DNA from 3 places in the Bradyrhizobium sp. MOS001 genome. Region 2 is predicted to be linked to each of the others. Evidence: predicted binding sites of a transcription regulator. Region 2 holds the regulator's gene; each other region holds the start of a gene.
What was found. The regulator PhoB, encoded in region 2, activates phosphate uptake and scavenging genes when phosphate is short. The targets are predictions, from matches to a motif close to TGTCATNNANCTGTCAT.

Region 1 (5,746 bases), on a different contig from region 2:
AGGTCTCGCTCGAGGAGGCCGACGCCGAGGAAAACACCGGCAAGGTCAAGGCCGCGGTGCCCGAATCCGAGGACGACATCGAGGTCGACGAGACCATCGAGGACGATGACGACGATGATTCGACCTTTATCGCCGACGACGAAGAGGGCGATGAGGACGTCACGGACATCATTGGTGATGTCGGAGGTGATGAAGAGACTTGAGATCAGCCCTGATCTGTGAAAAAGGGTGCACCGCGCGAGTCACCAGGCTCGGCGGTCGGGAGTGATCCACCAGGATCCTCCCAACTGGAAGACTAAGGGGCCATAGCTCAGCTGGGAGAGCGCTTGCATGGCATGCAAGAGGTCGGCGGTTCGATCCCGCCTGGCTCCACCAGCCTTCGCTCGCTTCGCGAGCTTCGGCTGGGCAAGCCCGGGAAGTCCCTCGTAGCGAAGTGAGCGAAGGCTGTCCCGCCATAGCCCGAAGGGCGGCGGCGGACTTCATCGAGGATCACCAGCGAAGCCCCGTGATGGTTCCAAGCTGCTATCCTGCCCTCCGGGGAGGAAGCAGAATGAAATACGTCTATATCCTCGAAAGTCTCAATTCCGAGCATTTCTACGTCGGCATCACCGACGACCTACGGGCCCGTTTAGCCAAGCATAACGCCGGCGAGGTGCCACACACGTCGAAATATGGGCCTTGGAGAATTCGGACCTATTTCGCCTTTGATGACGCGGCACGCGCTGTCGCGTTCGAGCGATACCTGAAATCGGGCTCGGGGCGCGCCTTCGCGAAGAAGCACTTCTGATCGCCCCCCTACTCCCCGATCACCGCATTCAACCGATCCCGCAGCGCGACGATCTCGTCCTTCATCGCGACCAGCTCCGACACCGAGCAATCCGACGCCGCCAGGATCGATTGCGGCACGGCGCGCGCTTTTTCCTTCAAGGCATGGCCCTGCGGGGTCAGCGCGATCAGCACCTGACGTTCGTCCTCGCGCGAGCGCGTGCGCCTGACGAGGTGGGCGGCCTCGAGGCGCTTGAGCAGCGGCGTCAGCGTGCCCGAATCCAGGAACAGCTTTTCGCCGATGTCCTTGACCGGCACGTCGTCGCGCTCCCACAGCACAAGCATCACCAGATATTGCGGGTAGGTCAGGCCGAGCCGGTCCAGCAGCGGCTTGTAGACCCGGTTGAAGGCATGCGCGGCCGAATAGACCGCGAAGCAGATCTGATTGTCGAGGCGCTGCGGGTCCAGCGCCGATAATTTCCGGGGCATCGAGAATCTCACGCGGTTTCCTCCATTCTGGGACCGGGCGGCCGTACATTCAATTGCGAACAATTAAATGTGAGGCATGCAGATTTCAATTGCGCGCAATCTAATTGTTTGCGATGTAGGTTCCACCCCAACCCGAAGACCTGAGGAGACGAAAATGTCGGTAAACGTCCTGTACAAGACCAGCGCAAAGGCCACCGGCGGCCGCGACGGCCATGCGGCGACCCTCGACGGCGCGCTCGACGTCAAGCTCACCACCCCGAAGGAACTCGGCGGCGGCGGCGGCGCCGGCAACAATCCCGAGCAGCTGTTCGCGGCCGGCTATGCCGCCTGCTTCATCGGCGCGATGAAGTTCGTGGCCTCGCAGGGCGGCCCGAAGGTTCCGGCTGACGCCTCGGTCACCTCCACCGTCGGCATCGGCCCGCGCTCGGCCGGCGGCTTCGGTCTCGACATCGATCTGGCCGTCTCGCTGCCGGGCCTCGCCCGCGCGGAAGCAGAGGCGCTGGTCGAGAAGGCCCACCAGGTGTGCCCCTACTCCAATGCCACGCGCGGCAATGTCGACGTTCGCCTGACGGTCGTCTGATCAAACGGCGGATTGGCTGGCCCGAGATCCCCCTCGGGCCGGCCGCTTCCCTTTGTTTTGTTGTTTTGCCACGCCGCGGGATTGTGCGGCGGCACCGCATACGCCCCTACGCACCAAGCCATTGCTGGCGCAAAAAAACCTCGCTAGGCCTGTGATCAATGATCGACACAGGGGAAGCGAAGGCATGACTGAAGCCGTTTTGGGCGCAATGAGCGGACTGCGCGTCATCGATCTCACGCGCGTGCTCGGCGGCCCCTACTGCACCCAGATCCTCGCCGACCACGGCGCCGACGTGATCAAGGTCGAGCCGCCCGCCGGCGACGAGGTGCGCGACTGGGGCCCTCCGTTCCACGAGGAAGACGCGGCCTATTTCATCGGCATCAACCGCAACAAGCGCTCGATCGGCCTCGACCTTGCCTCCGAGGGCGGCCGAATCGTGCTGCTCAAGATGCTGGAGACAGCCGACGTCCTGATCGAGAATTTCAAGCCGGGCACGCTGGAGAAATGGGGCATCGGCAACGATGTGCTCAGCAAGAAATTCCCGCGCCTCGTGCATTGCCGGATCTGCGGCTTCGGCGCCGACGGTCCGCGCGGCGGCAATCCCGGCTATGACGCCATCATCCAGGCGATGACCGGCATGATCGCGGCGACCGGCTCTCCCGAGAGCGGACCGATGCGGATCGGCGTGCCGCTGGTCGACATCACCACCGGCCTCTATGCGGCGATCGGCATCCTGATGGCGCTGTCGGAGCGGCAGCGCTCGGGCCAGGGCCAGTTCCTGGAGACGACGCTGTACGAGACCGGCCTTGCCATCATGCATCCGCACACCGCGAATTATTTCATGCACGGCAAGCCGCCGTCGCTCACCGGCAACGAGCATCCCAACCTCGTGCCTTACGCGATCTTCCCGACCAGGACCGACGACATCTTCATCGGTGTCGGCAATGACGGCACCTTCCGCAAGCTCGCCAAGGAAATCGGCAAGCCTGAGCTCGGCACCGATCCGCGCTTTGCCCGCAACAAGGACCGCATCGCCAATCGCGAGGCGCTGCGCGCCGAGCTCGCCGCCGTGTTCAGCCAGCACGAGGCCGAGCCGCTGTGCAATCGTCTGCTCGCCGCCGGCCTGCCCGCAGGTCCCGTGCAGAAGATCGACCAGGCCTTGACCAACCCGCACACGATCGCCCGCGGCGATGTCATCGAGAAGGACTGGTACAAGGGCGTGGCCTCGCCGATCCGGCTCGATCGCAGCAAGCCGAGCCTGCGCCGCCTGCCGCCGAAATTCAGCCAGCACTCCCAGGAGGTGCTGGGCGAGTTCGGCTACTCCAAATCGGAGATCGACGCGATGGTCGAAAAGGGCACCGTCTGCGGCCCCGAGCGCAAGCGCTAAACGCCCTCGCCGCCTCACCCGAGCAAATGCCGCACTGCGGCGCGGGCACGCATGTGCGCCGCGAAGGGAGGAGGCTGCGCGCTCGGCATTCGCCTATTTGACGGCTTCCCTTTTGGCCGCGCTTGCTGCTTTCGTTTCTCCCGCTTACACAGTCATGTGAACGTCATATGGCGCTGCTAGCGCAAGCGCTTCTTTTTGACGGCCAAGGGAGGTTTACTTGATGGCTCTTCGACACTTTGGGGCGGCTGCCGCAGTTGCGATCACAATCGGCATGGGCGCATCGCCGGCCTTGGCCGTGACCGAAATCCAGTGGTGGCACGCGATGACTGGCGCCAACAACGACGTCATCGTCAAGCTCGCCACCGACTTCAACGCCTCGCAGACCGACTACAAGGTGATCCCGACCTACAAGGGCAACTATCCCGATACGATGAACGCCGGCATCGCGGCGTTCCGCGCCGGCAACGCCCCGCACATCATGCAGGTGTTCGAAGTCGGCACCGCGACCATGATGGCCGCGACCGGCGCCGTAAAACCCGTCTACAAGCTGATGGCCGAGGCCGGCGAGAAGTTCGACCCCAAGATCTATCTGCCCGCCATCACCGGCTACTACTCGACCTCGAAGGGCGAGATGCTGTCGTTCCCGTTCAACTCGTCGTCGACCGTCATGTGGGTCAACCTCGACGAGCTCAAGAAGGCGAACGTCGAGATCCCCAAGACCTGGCCCGAAACGTTCGAGGCCGCCAAGAAACTGAAGGCAGCGGGTCATGACACCTGCGGCTTCTCCGGCTCCTGGGTCACCTGGGTCAATCTCGAGCAGCTCTCCGCCTGGCACAACGTGCCGCTCGCCAGCAAGGCCAACGGCCTCGACGGTTTCGACACCGTGCTGGAGTTCAACGGCCCGCTCCAGGTCAAGCATCTCGAAACCCTGGTCGAGCTGCAGAAGACCAAGACTTACGACTATGCCGGCCGCACCAACACCGGCGAAGGCCGCTTCACCTCCGGCGAATGCCCGATCTACCTGACCTCGTCGGCGTTCTTCGGCAACGTCAAGGCGCAGGCCAAGTTCAACTTCACCGCCGTGCCGATGCCATACTATCCGGACGTCAAGGGCGCGCCGCAGAACTCGATCATCGGCGGCGCTTCGCTCTGGGTGATGGGCGGCAAGTCGGCCGACGAATACAAGGGTGTCGCGAAGTTCCTGACCTTCCTCTCCGACACCGATCGCCAGGTCTACATCCACAAGGCCTCGGGCTATCTGCCGATCACCAAGGCGGCCTACGCCAAGGCGAAGGAAGAGGGCTTCTACAAGGATCAGCCCTATCTCGAGACCCCGCTGATCGAGCTGACCAACAAGGAGCCGACCGACAATTCGCGCGGTCTGCGCCTCGGCAACATGGTTCAGCTGCGTGACGTCTGGTCGGAAGAGATCGAGCAGGCGCTGGCCGGCAAGAAGACCGCCAAGCAGGCGCTGGATGCTGCCGTCGAGCGCGGCAACACGATGCTGCGGCAGTTCGAAAAAACCGCCGTCAAGTGAGGCGACGAGCGGCAGGCCGCGACCCGGCCTGCCGCTTCTGCTGACATCATGCAAAAGCAAGCCATTTTCCAAGCAAAACTATTGCCCTACGCGCTGGTTGCGCCGCAGCTCGCGATCGTCCTGATTTTTTTCTACTGGCCGGCCGCGCAGGCGGTGATCCAATCCTTCCTGCTCCAGGACGCCTTCGGTCTGTCGACAAGCTTCGTCTGGTTCGAGAATTATCAGGACCTGTTCAAGGACCCGGCCTATTTCGAGGCGGTTGTCCGTACGTTCGTCTTTTCGTTCGCCATCGCCGTCTCGTCGCTGTCCTTCGCGCTCTTGCTCGCCGTGATGGCCGACAAGCCGCTGCGTGGCTCGATGCTCTACCGCACGCTGCTGATCTGGCCCTATGCAGTGGCGCCGCCCGTGGTCGGCGTGCTCTGGATCTTCATGCTGCATCCTTCGCTCGGCGTGCTGTCGCGCTATCTGCGCAACCTGGGCGTCGACTGGAATCCGCTGCTTGACGGCAACCAGGCGGCTGGGCTGATCATCCTCGCCGCGGCGTGGAAGCAGATCTCCTATAATTTCCTGTTCTTCCTCGCCGGCCTGCAAGCCATCCCCCGAAGCGTGTTCGAGGCCGCCGCGATCGACGGCGCCCGCCCGATGCGGCGGTTCTGGACAGTGACGTTCCCGCTGCTGTCGCCCACGATCTTCTTCCTGCTTGTCGTCAACATCGTCTACGCCTTCTTCGACACCTTCGGCATCATCGACACCATGACCCGCGGCGGTCCCGGCACATCGACGGTCACGCTGGTCTACAAGGTCTATTCCGACGGCCTGCTCGGCGGCAATCTCGGCAGCTCGGCGGCGCAGTCGGTGATCCTGATGGTCATGGTCATCGTGCTGACGGGAATCCAGTTCCGCTTCGTCGAACGCAAGGTGACCTACTGATGGTCGAAGAAGAGGGCTTTCGGCGCTACGTCGCCCACGCGATTCTCTGGATCGGGAT
Region 2 (5,746 bases):
CAGGAAGGCGGGCGTTGCCGAACGCACGCCACCCTCGCCCTGGATCGGCTCGATCAGGATGCCGGCGGTCTGCGGACCGATCGCCTTCTTGACGGCGTCGATATCGCCATGCGGGACCTGGTCGAAGCCGTCCATCGGCGGGCCAAACCCTTCGAGATATTTTGCCGAACCGGTCGCGGCGAGCGTTGCCAGCGTGCGGCCGTGGAAGGCGCCTTCGAAGGTGATGATGCGGTAACGTTCCGGATGACCCTTGGAGAAGTGATGATGGCGGACGAGCTTGATCACACCTTCCAGCGCTTCGGCGCCGGAATTGCAGAAGAACACGAAGTCCGCGAAGCTTTCGTTGCACAGACGCGCGGCGAGCTTCTCGCCGTCCGGGCTCTGGAACAGGTTCGACATGTGCCAGAGTTTGGTGGCCTGCTCTTGCAACGCTTTGACCAACGCAGGGTGAGCATGGCCGAGCGCATTCACCGCCACGCCCGAGGTGAAATCGAGATAGCGATCGCCATTGGTCGCAATCAGCCAGCAGCCTTCACCGCGCTCGAAACCGAGGTCGGACCTGGCGAAAACGGGGAGCAAATGCGGCGCTGCGCTGTTAGTCATGACGATCACTTGAATGTTGCGGACGGCGTGAGCGTGCATTGCGCAACGCACCATTGACCGGCCCGGAAAACGAAACGTGCCGCCTTTTAAGGGCGGCACGCGAGACTATCTTATGCCTGGTGAAACCGGTGTCAATGCCGCCCGGAAAGCCTCGCGAAACGCAGAATCCGTAGTCTTGCGGTGGCGATTTTGCGTATTTCCGCCACGGAACATGTGGAAGCGAGTCGGCGGACTCTTGCGCGTGAGTCACGCCATATTGTAGCGTTTGGCTTGTCAGATACGACATCTCGTGCAGCAGTTCTGATCCTCTAAGTCCTCATGTACCGGCGTAAGCGTTCGGGCGCATCTGGTGCGCCCGGCGAGCCTTAAGGGATTCTGGCGGCACGGGTTTTTCGAAGCTTAGGCATTCGCCGTGCGGCCGCCAGGATGGCAGGCGCCGGCGAAGGAAAGGGTGCAATGACCGTTTTGACCTGGTCGGATGATCGCGTCGAGCAGCTGAAAAAGCTCTGGGAGGCCGGGCTTTCGGCCAGCCAGATCGCCGCTGAACTCGGCAATGTGACCCGCAATGCCGTAATCGGCAAAGTGCACCGGCTCGGCCTGTCGGGCCGCGCCAAGAGCCCTTCATCGGCAGCGCCGCGGCCGCGCAAGGCACGCCCCGCCCAGCACATGATGCGGGTGACCCGCCCGATCGCGCGCGGCAACACCGCGCTGGCGCAAGCCTTCGAAGTCGAGGTCGAGGCCGAACCGGTCACCTACGACAACGTCGTGCCGATGAGCCAGCGGCTGTCGCTGCTGGAGCTGAACGAGGCCACCTGCCACTGGCCGGTCGGCGATCCCTCGAGCCCGGATTTCTTCTTCTGCGGCGGCAAGGCGCTCTCCGGCCTGCCCTACTGCGCCCAGCACTCGCGCGTGGCGTATCAGCCCGCGGCCGATCGCCGGCGCGCGCCGGCGAAGCCGGGTCCGCGCTGAGGTATCGGATTAGCTGACTACGAAGACGGCGCCGTCACGCGATGACGGCTCAACTCACTCGGTGTCGTCCCTGCGAACGCAGGGACCCATAATCCCGGCGCGTAGTTATTGCGCGGGATGATCACTCCGAGTCTTCGCCAAACCACTCCCTGTGGTTATGGGTCCCTGCGTTCGCAGGGACGACATCGAGGATGCGGTGGCAGCCCGCTAAATCACGTCTGCCACAGCAACCCCTTACGCTTGCTCCGCCTTCGCAAAGCGATCGTCCAGTGCGTAGCCCGCGCCGCGGACGGTGCGGATCGGGTCCTGCTCGCGGCCGAGATTGAGCAGCTTGCGCAGGCGCCCGATATGGACGTCGACGGTGCGCTCGTCGATGTAGATGTCACGGCCCCAGACGCTGTCGAGCAGCTGCTCGCGCGAGAACACGCGGCCGGGATGCTCCAGGAAGAACTCCAGCAGGCGATATTCGGTCGGGCCGAGATCGATCGGCCGGCCCGAGCGCGCCACGCGACGCTTGTCGCGGTCGAGCTCGATGTCGCCATAGGCGAGCACGGTGGCGAGCCGCTCGGGGCTGGCGCGCCTGAGCAGGCCCTTCACGCGTGCCAGCAGCTCCGGGACCGAGAACGGCTTGACGATGTAGTCGTCGGCGCCGGTCGCAAGGCCCCGCACCCGCTCGCTCTCCTCGCCGCGCGCGGTGAGCATGATGATCGGGAGCTGCTTGGTCTCGGGCCGGGTGCGCAGCCGCCGGCACAGCTCGATGCCGGAGAGGCCCGGCAGCATCCAGTCGAGCACGATCAAATCGGGGATGTGCTCCTTGAGGCGGGTGTCGGCATCGTCGCCGCGCATCACCGTCTCGACGTCATAGCCGTCGCCTTCGAGGTTGTAGCGGAGAAGCTCGGTGAGAGCTTCCTCGTCCTCAACCACCATAATGCGTGCGCCCATGGTGTTCGTCGCTCCTTAAGTGTTCGGGACCGTCGTGGCGAAGGTCGTCATGTCGCCCTTCGGCCGCTTGTCGGTGATCGCCTGGCCCTCGATCATGTAGAACACGGTCTCGGCGATGTTGGTGGCGTGGTCACCGATGCGCTCGATGTTCTTGGCGCAGAACATCAGATGGATGCAGAACGAGATGTTGCGCGGATCCTCCATCATGTAGGTGAGGAGCTCGCGGAACAGCGAGGTGCAGATGGCGTCGACTTCCTCGTCGCCCTTCCACACCGCCATTGCCGCCGGCAGATCGTGCGCGGCATAGGCGTCCAGCACCGACTTGACCTGTTGCTGCACGAGGTCGGTCATGTGCTCCAGACCGCGGAACAGCTTGAGCGGATGGAAATCCGTCTCCAGCGCCGCGACGCGCTTGCCCATGTTCTTGGCGAGGTCGCCGATCCGCTCGAGATCGGTCGCGACGCGCATGGCGCCGACGATCTCGCGCAGATCCACCGCCATCGGCTGGCGGCGCGCGATGGTGAGAACGGCGCGCTCCTCGATCTTCTTCTGGAGCGCGTCGAGCTCGGCGTCGATGGTCACGACGCGCTGGCCGAGCGCGACGTCGCGGCGGATCAGCGCGTCGACGGAATCGACGATCATGCGCTCGGCGATGCCGCCCATCTCGGCGACCAGGCGCGTGAGTTCCTGGAGGTCGGTGTCGAAGGCCTTTGCGGTATGTTCAGAACCCATGTTCCGTCTCCTCAGCCGAACCGGCCGGTGATGTAATCCTGCGTGCGCCGGTCGGTCGGCGACGTGAAGATCTTGCTGGTGTCGTCGAACTCGATCAGCTCGCCGAGATACATGAAGGCGGTCTTGTCGGAGACGCGCGCCGCCTGCTGCATGTTGTGGGTGACGATCGCGATCGTGTAGTTCTCGGACAGCTCCTGGATCAGCTCCTCGACCTTGGCGGTCGAGATCGGGTCGAGCGCCGAGCAGGGCTCGTCGAACAAGATCACCTCGGGCCGCACCGCGACCGTGCGGGCGATGCAGAGGCGCTGCTGCTGGCCGCCGGAGAGCGACAGGCCGGAGGCGTTGAGCTTGTCCTTGACCTCGTTCCACAGCGCGCCGCCGCGCAGCGCCTTCTCGACGCGGTCGTCCATCTCGGACTTCGAGATCTTCTCATAGAGACGGATGCCGAAGGCGATGTTTTCGTAGATCGTCATCGGGAACGGCGTCGGCTTCTGGAACACCATGCCGACGCGGGCGCGCAGCAAATTGAGGTCCAGCTTGGGGTCGAGGACGTTGGTCTGGTCGAGCATGAGCTGACCGGTGACGCGCTGGCCCGGATAGAGGTCGTACATCCGATTGAAGATGCGCAGCAGGGTCGACTTGCCGCAGCCAGACGGGCCGATGAACGCCGTGACGCGGTTGGTGCCGAGCGCCAGATTGATGTTCTTCAGCGCGTGGTGCTCGCCGTAATAGAAATTGAGGTTGCGCACCGTCACCTTGGCCGGAGCTTCGGGCAGCACCGGCGCCTGGGGCAAACCACCGGCCGCGCTCATCGATACGGAAAGATCACTCATTTTGCGGTCCTCTCGGCGCTCAGAATGCGCGCGCCAATATTCAGGGCAAGAACGGTCAGGGTGATGAGCAGCGCGCCGCTCCAGGCGAGCTGCTTCCAGTAGGCGTAGGGGCTCTGCACGAAATTGTTGATGGTGACCGGCAGGTTCGCCATCGTCTTGTTCAGACCCAGGCTGAAGAACTGGTTCGACAGCGCGGTGAAGAGCAGCGGCGCGGTCTCGCCGGCGACGCGGGCGGTGGCCAGCATCACGCCGGTAATGAGGCCCGAGCGCGCCGCGCGATAGGCGATGCGCTTGATCACCAGCGAGCGCGGCAGGCCGAGCGCCGAGGCCGCCTCACGCAGTGCGTTCGGCACCAGCAGCAGCATGTCCTCGGTCGTGCGCAGCACCACCGGGATGACGATCACCGCAAGCGCGAGGCAGCCGGCAATCGCCGAGAAGCCGCGCATCGGCACCACCACCGCACCATAGATGAACAGGCCGATGATGATCGAGGGCGCCGAGAGCAGGATGTCGTTGATGAAGCGGATCACCGAGGTCAGGCGGTCGTTGCGGCCGTACTCGGCGAGATAGGTGCCGGCGAACAGACCGAGCGGCGCGCCGATGCCGACGCCGAGCACGGTCATGATGATCGAACCCACGATGGCGTTGCGCAGGCCGCCCTCGGTCGAGCCCGGAGGCGGCGTGTCCGCAACGAAGAGCTCCAGGTTCAGGCCGGCAATGCCGTTGTAGAGCAGCGTCATCAGGATCAGCGCGAGCCATGTGACGCCGAAGGCAGCGGCAGCCAGGCAGAGCACACGGATGACGATGTCCATGCGGCGGCGGCGTGCGTAGATCGGGTTCATGTTACTTCCCCGCCTTCTTTTCAAGACGCATCAGCATCAACCGTGCAGCCGCGAGCACGAAGAATGTCAGCACGAACAGCAGCAGGCCGAGCAGGATCAGGCCGGACTGGTGCAGGCCGTCGCTTTCGGCGAACTCCGATGCGATCGCCGCCGAGATCGTGGTGCCCGGGGCGAAGATCGACGACGAGATGCGGAACGAGTTGCCGATGATGAAGGTCACCGCCATGGTCTCGCCGAGCGCGCGGCCGAGCGCCAGCATGACACCGCCGATGACGCCGACGCGGGTATAGGGGATCACCACGCTGCGCACGACTTCCCAGGTGGTGCAGCCGACGCCGTAGGCGGCTTCCTTGAGCACCGGCGGCACCGTCTTGAACACGTCGACCGAGATCGAGGTGATGAAGGGCAGCACCATGATGGCGAGGATCAGCGCCGCGTTGAACAGGCTGAGATAGGACGGCGGGCCTGCGAAGATCGCGCCCAGCACCGGGATGCCGTCGAAGATCTTGATCATGAAGGGCTGGAACGTGTTGGCCAGGAACGGGCCGAGCACGAAGAAGCCCCACATGCCGTAGATGATCGAGGGAATGCCGGCGAGCAGCTCGATCGCCATGCCGATCGGGCGGCGCGCCCATTGCGGGCAGAGCTCGGTCAGAAAGATCGCAATGCCGAGACCGACCGGAATGGCGATCGCCATCGCGATGAAGGAGGTGATGAGCGTGCCGTAGATCGGGCCGAGCGCGCCGAGCACGGGCGGATCTGCCGACGGCGCCCAGCGCTGCGTCCACAGGAAGGCGAAGCCGTATTCCTTCATCGCCGGGAACG
Region 3 (5,746 bases), on a different contig from region 2:
TGTCAGCTTGCGGCTCGCCACGAGATCGAACTGCCGCGTCTCACCCCAGAGCTCGAGCACAACGGCGCCAAGCGCGTCGCAGGCGAGCGCATCGGCCGAGGTCCGCAACGCGCTCTCGACATCGGCGGCGCGCACCATCACCACGCGGCGCGGATCGAGACCGATCTCGGCAAGCCCGCTCATCGACAGCGCGCCGGTCTCGAGTTCCGAAAAATCCTGCCGCACCCACAGCAGCGGCCGGCGCCGCGAGACACGCCCCGCAAGCCCCATGACAAAACCCGTCGCGGCGGTTCCCTGCCGGCCCTCGCAAAACACCTCGTGGATCACCGCGCGCGCGAGCCCGCCCTTCAGCGCGCTGTCGACCTCGTCGTGGCCGAGCGCGACGCGATCGTGCTGATGCACGACCTCCGCCGTCTCGATGCGCTCGATCTGGCCGCGCAAGGTCGCAAGCGCGTTCATCCGTGCGCCGCTCATATACGCCGCTCCTTCAGAGGTGATTGCCGAGGTTCTCAAAAATAAGAACCTACGGCTGGCTCATTTGTTCATGATATGTTCTAATATAAAGCTAACAGCGGCCGGGGAGTCAATCGAATTGGTGCTCATCCGGATTCGTAAGCTGAATCAAAGGGATTCCACGATGGACGTACAACGCAAGCTGGAGATTCTGGCTGATGCCGCCAAATACGACGCGTCGTGCGCCTCCAGCGGCACCGAGAAGCGGGATTCCAGCGATGGCAAGGGCATGGGCTCGACCGCGCCGGGCATGGGCATCTGCCATTCCTACGCGCCGGACGGACGCTGCATCTCGCTGCTCAAAGTGCTCCTGACCAACGCCTGCAATTACGACTGCCTTTATTGCGTCAACCGCGCCTCCTCCAACGTGCCGCGTGCCCGCTTCACCATCGACGAAGTGGTCAAGCTCACGCTCGACTTCTACCGGCGCAATTACATCGAGGGCCTGTTTCTCTCCTCCGGCATCATCCGCAGCCCCGACTACACCATGGAGCAGGTGGTCAGCGTCGCGCGCAAACTGCGCGAGGAGCATCACTTCCGCGGCTACATCCATCTCAAGACCATTCCCGAGGCCGACGACGCGCTGATCGCGGAAGCCGGCAAATATGCAGATCGCCTCTCCATCAACATCGAGATGCCTGAGGAGACGAGCCTGCAGCAATACGCACCGGAAAAGGATGTGCGCGCGATCCGCCGCACCATGGGCCGGCTGCGGCTGAAGCTCGACGAGGCCGAGGAAAACCGCAGCACAAAGACGAAGGCCAGGCCGCAGCGCTTCGCGCCCGCCGGACAGAGCACACAGATGATCGTCGGCGCCGACGCGGCCTCTGATCACACCATCCTGCACACCAGCTCCAATCTCTATGGCTCCTACCGGCTGCGGCGCGTCTATTACTCCGCCTTCAGCCCGATCCCCGATGCCAGCCGCGCTTTGCCTCTGGTACAGCCGCCGCTGCTGCGCGAGCACCGGCTTTACCAGGCCGACTGGCTGATGCGGTTCTACGGTTTCGACGTTGCGGAGATCGTTGACGACAGCGCGATGCTGCCGCTCGACATCGATCCGAAGCTCGCCTGGGCGCTGCGCCATCGCGACCGCTTCCCGCTCGACGTCAACCGCGCCAGCCGCGAGGAGCTGTTGCGCGTGCCGGGCTTCGGCACCAAGGCGGTCGAACGCATCATCGCGACGCGGCGCACCACCACGATCCGCCTCTCCGATCTCGCGCGGCTGCATGTGCCCCGCAACAAGGCGCTGCCATTCATCGTCCTCAGCGATCACCGGCCCGCGCCGCATCGCCTCGACGAGGCGCGGCTGATCGAACGGTTCAAGCCGAAGGCAACACAATTGGGGTTTGGCTTCTGATGCAGTACATCACCCTCGACACCGAAACCGATTTCGACGGCTGGCGCAAAGCCGCGCGTAGCCTCGTGCTGCATCATGTGCAGCCAACCGATGTCACCTGGACCGTACAAGGCGGCGAAGCCGAGCTGTTTGCACCGCCCTCCCCGTCTCCGATATTTGAGGTGAACGACAGCACCTTTAACGTCTCGGCAAAATTCGTCGATCTCGCCAAGGCCGCGATCCTGCATCGCGACGGCGAGCGCTTTGCGATCCTCTATCGCCTGCTCTGGCGATTGAAGGACAATCACGATCTCATCGAGGTCGCGACCAATCCTGATGTCGCGCAAGTCACCGCCATGGCAAGAGCAGTCCATCGCGACGAGCACAAGATGCATGCCTTCGTGCGCTTCCGCGAGATCGGCCGCGAGCGCGCGGCGCATTACGTCGCCTGGTTCGAGCCGGAGCATTACATCGTCGAGCTTGCCGCGCCGTTCTTTGCCAAGCGCTTCGCCGACATGCCATGGTCGATCCTGACACCCGATCTGTGTGCGCATTGGGATGGCCACGCGCTCTCGTTCACGTCGGGCGTGAGCAAGAGCGAAGCACCCGGCGAAGACCGGCTCGAGGAAACCTGGCGGCGCTACTACGCCAGCATCTTCAACCCGGCGCGGCTGAAGGTGAAGGCGATGCAGACGGAGATGCCGAAGAAATACTGGAGGAACCTGCCCGAGGCGTCGATCATTAAGCCCTTGATCGAGGACGCCGAGCGCATGACCGGCGCCATGATCGCCAATGCCGCAACCGATCCGCACAAGCCCCAGAAGCGGCCGGAGGCTCCGATGCCACGCAAGCTGGCTGCCGACGATCTCGAAGCGCTCCGCGAGGAGGCCGCGCACTGCCGCGCCTGCCCGCTCTACAAGGACGCGACGCAGACCGTGTTCGGCGAGGGCCCGAAAGACGCGACCATCATGCTGGTCGGCGAGCAGCCCGGCGACAAGGAAGACCTCGCCGGCCACCCCTTCATCGGCCCGGCCGGCCAGATGCTCGACCGTGCGCTTCAGGAAGCCGGCGTCGACCGCAACAAGGTCTACGTCACCAACGCGGTCAAGCACTTCAAATTCGTGCCGCGCGGAAAGATCCGTCTGCACCAGAAGCCGGCGACGCCGGAGATCCGGGCGTGCCGGCAATGGTACGAGCGGGAAGTTTCGGCAATCCAGCCCGAGCTCATCGTGGCAATGGGCGCCACCGCCGCGCAGAGCGTGTTCGGCAAGATCACCCCGATCGGCAAGACCCGTGGCCGGCTCATAGATATGCCCGAGGGACGCAAGGCACTGGTGACGGTGCACCCGTCCTATCTGTTGCGGCTGCCTGATCCGGAAGCCAAAGTGCTGGAATATCAGCGCTTTGTCGAAGACCTGAAGATTGCCGCCAGTTTGCAGAAGAAAGCCCCACGCGCCGCCTAAATACTGGCGAATACTGGTGGGAAAGCGACTTTAGGACGCAGTTGTCATCCAGCCTTCAAATCCATCGCGGACAATAGCCCCTTCAAATTAGTTAAGGGGCGTCCAAAAATGACAGACGTTGCATTCGACCGTGCGGTAGGCGATCCGACGCCCGTCCAGCCGGCTTCCAGGCCAAATCTCGACAAGGGTTTTAACCCGCTCACGATGATCCTGTTCTTCGGCATCCTTGCCGCAGGCCTGCTGTTCGTTGCCTACAGCATCTATGTCGACGTCAACGCGACCGGCACGAAGGTGACGACCTTCCTGCCCTACATCCTCTTGTTCGTCGCGCTGCTGATCGCGCTCGGCTTCGAATTCGTCAACGGCTTCCACGACACCGCCAACGCGGCGGCCACCGAGATCTACACCCATTCGCTGCCGGCTGAATTCGCGGTGATGTGGTCGGGCTTCTTCAACTTCCTCGGCGTGCTGCTGTCCTCCGGCGCGGTCGCGTTCGGCATCGTCTCGCTGCTGCCGGTCGAGCTGATCCTCCAGGTCGGCTCCAGCGCCGGCTTCGCCATGGTGTTCGCACTCTTGATCGCCGCGATCATCTGGAACCTCGGTACCTGGTATTTCGGCCTGCCCGCCTCCTCCTCGCACACGCTGATCGGCTCGATCATCGGCGTCGGCATCGCCAATGCCGTCATGCGCGGCCGCGACGGCACCTCGGGCGTCGACTGGAGCAAGGCCACCGAGATCGGCTACGCGCTGCTGCTGTCGCCGCTGTTCGGTTTCATCTGCGCCGCCGTGCTGCTGCTGCTGCTCAAGTTCATCGTGCGCAACCCTGCGCTCTATGCCGCGCCCGAAGGCAACAAGGCGCCGCCGCTCTGGATCCGCGGCCTGCTGATCGCAACCTGCACCGGCGTCAGCTTCGCCCACGGCTCGAACGACGGCCAGAAGGGCATGGGCCTGATCATGCTGATCCTGATCGGCACCGTGCCGACCGCTTACGCGCTCAACCGCGCGCTGCCGGAGAGCCAGGTCGCCCAGTTCCAGAAGGTCTCGGAGGCCGCCTCCAAGGTGATCGCGGCCAAGGGCGCCGGTCACTCGATCATCGGCGATCCTCGTCCTGCGGTGACGCAGTACATCACCTCGCACCACATCAGCGAAGGCACCTACCCCTCGCTGTCGGTGCTGGTGAAGGATGTCGGCGACCAGGTCGCGAAGTACGGCTCGCTCAACAAGGTACCGGCGGAAGTGGTCGGCAACACCCGTAACGACATGTACCTGACCTCGGAAGCGATCCGCTTCCTGATGAAGGACAAGGAAAACGACCTCAACAAGGAAGAGGTCGCGACCTTGAACGCCTACAAGGGCGGCCTCGATAGCGCCACGAAGTTCATCCCGACCTGGGTGAAGGTCGCCGTCGCCATCGTGCTCGGCCTCGGCACCATGGTCGGCTGGAAGCGCATCGTCGTCACCGTCGGTGAGAAGATCGGCAAGACCCATCTCACCTACGCACAGGGCGCCTCCGCCGAGCTGGTCGCCGCCGCCACGATCGGCGCCGCCGACGTGTTCGGCCTGCCGGTCTCGACCACCCACGTGCTGTCGTCGGGTGTCGCCGGCACCATGGCCGCGAACGGCTCGGGCCTGCAGATGGCGACCATCCGCAACCTGCTGATGGCCTGGGTGCTGACGCTGCCCTGCGCGATCGCGCTGTCGGCCACGCTGTATGTGATCTTCTCGCGGATCTTCTGAAGCCGATCACGCGCCTCAAAGACAAAGGGCCCGTGCGATGAACGGGCCCTTTTCGTTTGTGGTTCGGGGGGCGGCGTTAAGACGCCGCGAGCGATTCCTCGACCAGCTTGACCCAATAGGACGTGCCGAACACGATCGCCTCGTCGTTGAAATTGTAGGCTGGGTGATGCAGGCCGGCGCTGTCGCCGTTGCCGCAGAAGATGAACGCGCCGGGCCGCGCTTCCAGCATGTAGGCGAAATCCTCGCCGCCCATCAGCGGCGGCATCTCGTGCACATTGGCCTCGCCGGCAACGTTCCTGGCGATGCGCCGCGCCACCTCGGTCTCCGCAGCGTGGTTGTTCACGACAGGGTAGTTGCGCTTGTAGTGCAGGTCGATCTTGGCGCCGGTGATCTGCGCCACGCCCGCCACCACCTCGTGCACGCGCTTCTCGACCAGCTTGCGCACCTCCGGCGACAACGTGCGGATGGTGCCCCTCAGCGTTGCGGTCTGCGGAATGACGTTGCGGGCGTTGCCGGCGTGAAATTCGCAGATCGAGATCACGGCCGATTCCAGGGGATCGACGCTGCGGGCGACGATTGACTGCAGCGCGGTGATCACCTGCGCGCCGACCAGCACGGAATCGACGCATTTGTGCGGACGCGCGGCGTGGCCGCCGAGGCCCTCGATCATGATGTCGACCTCGTCGGTCGCCGC

Region 1: a site for PhoB is predicted at 3,372-3,388, ahead of ugpB (sn-glycerol-3-phosphate ABC transporter substrate-binding protein UgpB). Genes of this name have one in related genera too.
Region 3: a site for PhoB is predicted at 3,358-3,374, ahead of CT676_RS15450 (inorganic phosphate transporter). Genes of this name have one in related genera too.

Annotation. Positions count from the first base shown of each region.
Region 1 covers NZ_SPVJ01000002.1:280,276-286,021, reverse strand. Annotated here, with positions in the region: gene CT676_RS04805 (TIGR02300 family protein) at 1-203, shown strand, start outside; tRNA gene CT676_RS04800 (tRNA-Ala) at 300-375, shown strand; gene CT676_RS04795 (GIY-YIG nuclease family protein) at 551-787, shown strand; gene CT676_RS04790 (MarR family transcriptional regulator) at 796-1,254, opposite strand; gene CT676_RS04785 (organic hydroperoxide resistance protein) at 1,409-1,834, shown strand; gene CT676_RS04780 (CaiB/BaiF CoA-transferase family protein) at 2,019-3,221, shown strand; gene ugpB (sn-glycerol-3-phosphate ABC transporter substrate-binding protein UgpB) at 3,442-4,758, shown strand; gene ugpA (sn-glycerol-3-phosphate ABC transporter permease UgpA) at 4,807-5,688, shown strand; gene ugpE (sn-glycerol-3-phosphate ABC transporter permease UgpE) at 5,688-5,746, shown strand, end outside.
Region 2 covers NZ_SPVJ01000015.1:57,679-63,424, forward strand. Annotated here, with positions in the region: gene CT676_RS20165 (aspartate aminotransferase family protein) at 1-603, opposite strand, end outside; gene CT676_RS20170 (GcrA family cell cycle regulator) at 1,060-1,572, shown strand; gene phoB (phosphate regulon transcriptional regulator PhoB) at 1,807-2,514, opposite strand; gene phoU (phosphate signaling complex protein PhoU) at 2,530-3,246, opposite strand; gene pstB (phosphate ABC transporter ATP-binding protein PstB) at 3,258-4,079, opposite strand; gene pstA (phosphate ABC transporter permease PstA) at 4,076-4,921, opposite strand; gene pstC (phosphate ABC transporter permease subunit PstC) at 4,923-5,746, opposite strand, start outside.
Region 3 covers NZ_SPVJ01000009.1:111,056-116,801, forward strand. Annotated here, with positions in the region: gene CT676_RS15435 (DNA repair protein) at 1-474, opposite strand, end outside; gene CT676_RS15440 (putative DNA modification/repair radical SAM protein) at 638-1,873, shown strand; gene CT676_RS15445 (UdgX family uracil-DNA binding protein) at 1,873-3,315, shown strand; gene CT676_RS15450 (inorganic phosphate transporter) at 3,424-5,052, shown strand; gene CT676_RS15455 (M20 aminoacylase family protein) at 5,129-5,746, opposite strand, start outside.